Regions from separate parts of the Brevibacillus sp. NRRL NRS-603 genome, predicted to be linked through region 2. Evidence: riboswitches for the same ligand, from Rfam matches in the RefSeq annotation. Region 2 holds a riboswitch; the other holds the start of a gene.
The links. Region 2 has a riboswitch for cobalamin ahead of metE (5-methyltetrahydropteroyltriglutamate--homocysteine S-methyltransferase). Riboswitches for the same ligand answer to the same signal wherever they lie in the genome.
Positions count from the first base shown of each region.

Region 1 (3,561 bases), on a different contig from region 2:
CCCCAGCTCCCATGCTGCCGCGACCTGGACCTGTACTTCTCCTGCTCTCGCCCCTTCTACCAATAGGGCAGGTAGCCCCGCCGCAAAAAATGAGAGTGACACAATCATAAAGGCAAAATAGATACGGACAGGAATCTGAGCATACACCACTACCCATACCGTCATCCAGACAACAACAGCCATCTGCATCCATACATGTCCCACCAGCACGAGCAGTAACAATGCACTCGCCTGTAATAGCTTATGAGCTGGCGGCAGACATTTCAGCCTGTTTTGATAAGAGAGAGAATCAAGCTGCAACCCGTTCATTTTTTCCGCTTATCCAACCGACCTTTGTACAAGCCAACGGCGTAACCAACCACTCCCGCTCCCAACGCCGCCTGCACCGCAAACAATAGACTTTCCGTTTCTCCCCCTGGCGGTTCTATCAGCGGTTGAAACCACGGTTCATAGTTCGGAGCGATTTCCTTGATCGCTTCCTCCGCCACGCCGTCTGCGCCGCCAAATTCCGAATCCTGTACCAGCAGCAGCGGGACAATAGCCAGCACGATTACCCCCAAGAGTAAAAGCCAGTTCCATCCTTTTTTCACAGCGATTCCTCCCGTTTTAGCAAACGAAGCTGTGTAAGCTCTTTTGCGTTGTAAGATAACAACCAGTTCCAAACAAGAACGGTCAACAGACCTTCACTAATGGCGAGCGGTACTTGCGTGAAGGCAAAAATTCCTGCAAATTTGGCAAACGAGGCCAACACTCCGCCAGATTCAGCTGGAAATGCGAGTGCCAGTTGAATCGAAGTCACCACATAAGTAGCAAGATCAGCCAAAGCAGCAGCCGCAAAAACCGCCAGACGTTGACTTCCGCCCACTTTCATGATCATCTGATAGATTCCATATGCCACCAGTGGTCCTACTACTGCCATGGATACAGCATTTGCCCCTAACGTAGTCAAACCTCCATGTGCTAAAAGCAAGGCTTGAAACAAGAGCACCATGCTCCCTAACACAGACATCGCAAAAGGCCCAAACATAATGGCGCCAAGGCCCGTTCCAGTCGGGTGAGAGCTGCTGCCTGTAACCGAAGGGATTTTCAGCGCAGATAAAACAAATGCAAATGCTCCTGCAACGCCAATAAGGAGCTTCATTTCAGGATGTTCTTTTACAATTTTGTTAATCGAACGAATCCCAAGAATAAAAAATGGCAAGAAGACAGCCCACCAAAATAAGGCCCAGGATAATGGCAAATACCCTTCCATGATGTGCATCGCGTGTCCTGTCTCTGGTTCATTGAGCAGGAAATAAAGGACAAAGCCCGCGATCATCAAACAAGTAGATGCGAGACGAGATCGATTCATGTTTATTCCTCCTTCACTGACTTTCGTTCTATTCTCCAAACAAAAAAATCCCATCCATCAGTGGACGAGATGTGCACACAAAACAACAGACTGACTAGACAGCCTCATTGCCTCGTATTCACCGCTCCTTTCCGCGAAGGTTCTGTGGGTGTGGCTACTAGGTAGGTCTCCTGGCTTCCAGATCCATGCGCTCCTTGTCCTTCCCCATACGAAAATGAGTGGTTTCCTTCTCAAAGAGAGCTCCCTGGTTACAGTGGCGGGACCGCTCGGGACTTTCACCCGATTCCCTGTTACCCTTTATGCGTCACATAAAGGCACCTAACGCCGACAATATACAATTGACAGACAATTCATGTTTGTTCCACATCATTATACCGGATCACCACATAAATCGAAAGGATATAAGCGAAAACGCATAAGCCAATGACCCTCTACAAACGGCGTCATCGACCTATGCGTTACTTGTCCTATCTATTCTTTTGCGTCTACGCCAATTACTTCACTAATATGTTTAAAACCATCGCGTTGCATGAGCTTGAGCAGCTTTTTGTTGATTTGCTTGGCGATACCTGGGCCCTGATAAATCATCCCCGTATACACCTGAACGAGACTGGCTCCTGCTCGGATTTTCGCGTAGGCGTCTTCCCCGTTATAAATACCGCCGACACCAATGATCGGTACCTTGTCTCCTACTTCCTGATAAATCTCCTTCACCCAAGCGGTGGAACGCTCCGTAAGAGGTCTTCCGCTCAAGCCGCCCGCTTCCTCGGCAAATCGATGACCGGAGACGGCCTCGCGTGACAGTGTCGTATTGGTAGCAATAATTCCGGAAATGCCTTCTTCTACAGCAGCGTGAACAACATCGCGCATGTGCTCATCTGACATGTCTGGCGCTACTTTCAGCAAAATCGGCTTTTTCTTGATGGAACGCGCTTCCATTTCCGTTGCCTTTTCTCTTACTGCACGCACCAAATGACGCAAGCTCTCTGTTTCCTGCAAGTCACGCAGATTCGGGGTATTCGGAGAGCTGATGTTAATGACAAAATAGTGACCGTATGCATAGAGCATGTCCATACATTTGCTATAGTCGATGGCCGCCTCTTCATTCGGCGTTACTTTGTTTTTCCCAATGTTAATCCCAATCGGAACATCTGAGTATGCGTAATCGACCAAATGCTGGGAAGCCAAATACGCACCGTGATTGTTAAAGCCCATCCGGTTAATGACAGCTTGATGTTCCGGCAATCGGAACAAACGCGGCTTCGGATTGCCTGGCTGCCCCTGCGGCGTCAACGTCCCTATTTCCACAAACCCAAAGCCAAGAGCACCCAACGCATGATAGACTTCTGCATTTTTATCAAAACCGGCTGCAAGTCCGACTGGATTCGGAAACGTTATTCCCCACAGCTTATTCTCCAACCGCTGGTCTTTTACCTGATAGATCATCTTCAGGATGCTTTTGCCTGGAGCAGAATCCTCCACCAGCCTTAAGGCACCAATTGTCTTTTCATGAATCTCTTCCGCATCCTGCTGGAACAGATATTTTCTTATGAGCTGATACATCGGCTGCACTCCTTACTCCGTTTCTACCTTTTTACCTCATAGTAGAATACCATACTTTTTCGAGAGGGTGTAACCTTTATACGTGATACATATTTCCAACCAAGCACGCAAATCCTAACAGCACCACCTTCCGCTTACCACCGAGGACCTCGTTATCAGGTCAATGTTCGACTAAAGAGGTTCGTTCGTGAAATGGTGAGTACGGTTACGCCAGCTTTCGTACAAAAAAGCTCCGAAGAACAGGTAGCCCGGCGAAATTACGAAATACGCAAGCACAGTAAGCTTACACCTAATACCCTGACCCGCTTCAGCCGAATGAATCAATAAAAAAACTGCTTGCCGTAAGCTCGGACAAGCAGTTTCTTCTTTTCTATTCACCGTTGAAGCTAGTTTTTCACCAGCAAAACTTCTTCAATAGAAGCATAAGGCAGGTTATGCGCATCTGCAACAGCTTTGTAAGCTACTTTTCCGTCGATGACGTTTACGCCTTTTGCCAATGCTTTGTTATCTCGAATCGCTTGTGCGTAGCCTTTGTTCGCCAATTGTACCGCGTAAGGAACAGTTACGTTGGTCAGGGCCAATGTAGATGTACGAGCGACTGCACCAGGCATATTGGCTACCGCGTAGTGAATCACACCGTGCTTCTC
Region 1 covers NZ_PXZN01000062.1:2,259-5,819, reverse strand. Annotated here, with positions in the region: partial or broken gene C7R94_RS27215 (CbiQ family ECF transporter T component) at 1-309, opposite strand, end outside; gene C7R94_RS27210 (energy-coupling factor ABC transporter substrate-binding protein) at 306-590, opposite strand; gene C7R94_RS27205 (energy-coupling factor ABC transporter permease) at 587-1,351, opposite strand; cobalamin riboswitch at 1,495-1,688, opposite strand; gene C7R94_RS27200 (quinone-dependent dihydroorotate dehydrogenase) at 1,823-2,914, opposite strand; gene ald (alanine dehydrogenase) at 3,301-3,561, opposite strand, start outside.
Region 1: linked by a shared signal. The riboswitch ahead of C7R94_RS27205 (energy-coupling factor ABC transporter permease) and the one ahead of metE (5-methyltetrahydropteroyltriglutamate--homocysteine S-methyltransferase) in region 2 are both predicted to bind cobalamin.

Region 2 (3,561 bases):
GTAATGAGTGAACGGTTTCTTCTCTTCCTCTCGTCTTCAGCCCGCAATCCGGGTTGATCCAAAATTGATCCGATGGAAGTACTTGTACACCTCGTGCTACCATATCTTCCATTTCTGAGACAGCAGGAACGCGAGGGCTATGGATATCGTATACGCCGAGCCCGATGCCTTTGTCATACGTACTTGTTTCGAACATAGACACGAGCTCTCCGTGACTGCGTGAAGTTTCAATCGAAATCACATCGGCATCGAGTGCGCTGATGACATCCATGAAATCATGGAATTCGCAATAGCACATATGTGTATGAATCTGGGTGCTCGGCGCAACGGTAAAGGTCGCTAGACGAAACGCTCTGACAGCCCATTCGAGATAAGCGGCCTGCTCTTCTTTTTTGAGCGGAAGCCCTTCGCGCAGTGCTGGTTCATCGACTTGAATCATGAGAATCCCCGCTTCTTCCAAGGCTTCTACTTCTTTCCGCAATGCCAAGGCGATTTGTTCGCACACTTCTTGCCCGGAGATATCGACTCGGGCAAACGACCAATTCAGAATGGTTGCTGGACCTGTTAACATGCCCTTCATTGGTTTGGCGGTCAATGATTTTGCATACACACTTTCCTTGACCGTCATCGGTGCCACAAACTCCACATCTCCGTAAATAATAGGTGGCTTCACGCAGCGCGAGCCATACGACTGCACCCAGCCGTTTTTCGTGAACAAAAAGCCATCGAGCTTTTCGCCAAAATATTCAACCATATCGGTTCGTTCGAACTCACCATGGACGAGGACATCCAGACCGAGCTCTTCTTGTATTTCAATCCATTCCTTGATTTGCGCCTGAATGAAAGCATCGTATTGCTCCACTGTCCAGTTCCCTTTTTTAAACTGCTGTCGGGCTTGGCGAACCTCTGCCGTCTGCGGGAAGCTCCCGATTGTGGTAGTTGGCAACAGTGGCAACTTCCACGTATTTTGTTGAATCTCTCGACGTTCGAGATAAGGAACACTTCTTTCAGATTTTGCAGCAGCGATTTGACGTAAAGCATTCTTCACTTCTTGACGATTCCTCGCTGGAGATAGTGCCAGCTTGAGTAAATCCGCTTCATTTTGGGCGATCTCTTTCGAAATGACATACTTACCATATCGGAATCCTTTAACTAAGAGCTGTACTTCCTCCAACTTTTCGTCGGAAAACGCCAATACAGGAATGACTTCCTCTGGCAAGTCGATCTCTGCTTCAACCGTTACAGGTACGTGCAACAAACTGCTGGACGGCTGCAGCCACAGCTTTTCGAGTGGAACGATCTCGGAAATTTCTTTGACCAGCTCCCATTTCTCCTCAATGGACGCACGCCATATGTTTCGACCGTCGATGATTCCCGCTGCGAGAATCTTATCTGCTGAAAACCCGTGTCTTTTCAGATTGGCCAGATTGCGCTTCTCTCCGTGTACAAAATCAAGACCGATTCCCTTTACCGGTAAGGAAACCAGCTCCTCGTACCAATCCACCGCTTCAAAATAGGTTTGCAGCATGCACTGTAGATGCGGTAGCGCTTGACCGATTTGCGCATAGATACGTTTGATGATGGCGCGATCATGCTCCGAGACATCCAGTACAAATGCAGGCTCATCGATTTGCACCCATTCCACGCCGTGCAGCTCCAACTCCCGGAGAACGTCTATGTAGAGCGGAACGAGTTGATCCACGACGATCTCAAATTCGTTTTTCTCATATCCTTTGGACAATTTGACAAACGTATATGGGCCTACAATAACAGGCTTTCCGATGATGCCGAACTTTTCTTTGGCCTCCAAGTATGCCTGGAGAGGCTTGTTCTCGGTTATGGCTGGTTGTCGTTCACCGAATTCCGGGACGATATAATGGTAGTTCGTGTTAAACCATTTCGTCATTTCGCTGGCGACAGCTTCCTTCGAACCCCGAGCCATGGCGAAGTATGTGGCTAATGATACCGGGCCTCCCTCGTACTCATAACGCTTGGGGACCATTCCAAACATCACAGCCATATCCAGCATGTGATCATAGTACGTAAAGTCACCCACAGGGATCAGCTCGACCCCTTTTTCCTGCTGACGCAACAGGTTTTGGTGACGGATTTGCTCCATTTGCTGGACCAGGCTTGCCTCATCGATGGTGCCAGCCCAAAATGCTTCCAATGCCTTTTTCCACTCGCGGTTCTTCCCGATCCGTGGATATCCCAAATTGCTGCTTTTCATGAGCTTCCTCTCCATTCTTCATCCGATCTTGACTTGAATCCGCCCAATAAAAAAAGGCATCTCCAACGATCAAAAAGAACGTTAGAAATGCCAAATAAGCACTGAGATCACAGCATCCTAACACCTCCCTATCTCCCGTAGGTTAAGCAGTGTCGTCGAAACAGGCAGGTCTCCTGACTTTGGGATCATCATCTGCACATGCCTTCCCAATCCGTTTGGATCAGTGGCTAATAAATGTACCGACTCCCCTCATACAGTGGCGGGACCGTGTCGGATTCTCACCGACTTCCCTTTTCATCCTTGGTCGATCTTGATGACCAAAGAACCTGTTCCCACTCCTATGAAATTGTCATGGTTCTGTGAAGTGCCCCAATAAACGAGCAGGGCAGCATACTGTTCATACAGTAACACAAAATCCATTTTATGTCATATTAAAATCTAAAATCATCGTCGGTCAACGGTTCTACGTTCAGGGTGCGGACATAGCCATTTCCTTTTTTCGAGAAGAAGTCATGCTGCTTCGTCTGCGTACGAATACCGTTCAGTACGATCGGGTTCACTTCTTCCTCTGGGAATAGCGGATCCAGCCCCAGATTCATCAATGCCTTGTTCGCGTTGTAGCGCACGTACGCATGAACCTCGTCAGCCAATCCGATTTCCGTATACAACGAAGTCGTATAGGCCTCTTCATTTTCTTGCAGCTCATGCAAAAGAGCATACAGCTCCTCTTTTGCTGCGGTCTGCTCGACCACACTTAGACCCTGATAGACTTCTTGTGCGAGAACGCCGACATAGAGTCCATGGATACTCTCATCGCGAACAATCAGGTCGATAATTTCCCCGCTGCTTGTCATCTTTCCTTGACCCGCCAAATAGAGCGGATAAAAGAAGCCGCTGTAAAACAGATAGCTTTCCAGGAAGACGGACGCTACCATCGCCATGTACAAGTCTTTCGGTTTCTCAATTTCTTGATAGCGCTTCGAGATGAGGGCCGCTTTCTTTTGCAGATGTGGATTGTTTTCTACCCACGAAAAAATACCGTCAATCTCTTCTGTCGATGCCAGCGTTGTAAAAATACTGCTGTACGATTTGGCATGGATTTGCTCCATCATACCCATGAAGGCGAGAACTGCTTTTCTTTGCAATCCATCGACATGCTCCATGATCTTCGGCATCCCTACTCCACCCTGAACCGTATCCAGCAAGGTAAGACCGCCTAATACTTTTTTATACGTGTCCCGTTCAGTCTCACTAAGCTCCATCCAGGCCATCTTGTCATCTGACAGCGGAATCTCATCATCCGTCCAGAACTGCATGATGTTTTGATTCCA
Region 2 covers NZ_PXZN01000012.1:533,177-536,737, forward strand. Annotated here, with positions in the region: gene metE (5-methyltetrahydropteroyltriglutamate--homocysteine S-methyltransferase) at 1-2,230, opposite strand, end outside; cobalamin riboswitch at 2,377-2,575, opposite strand; gene nrdF (class 1b ribonucleoside-diphosphate reductase subunit beta) at 2,662-3,561, opposite strand, start outside.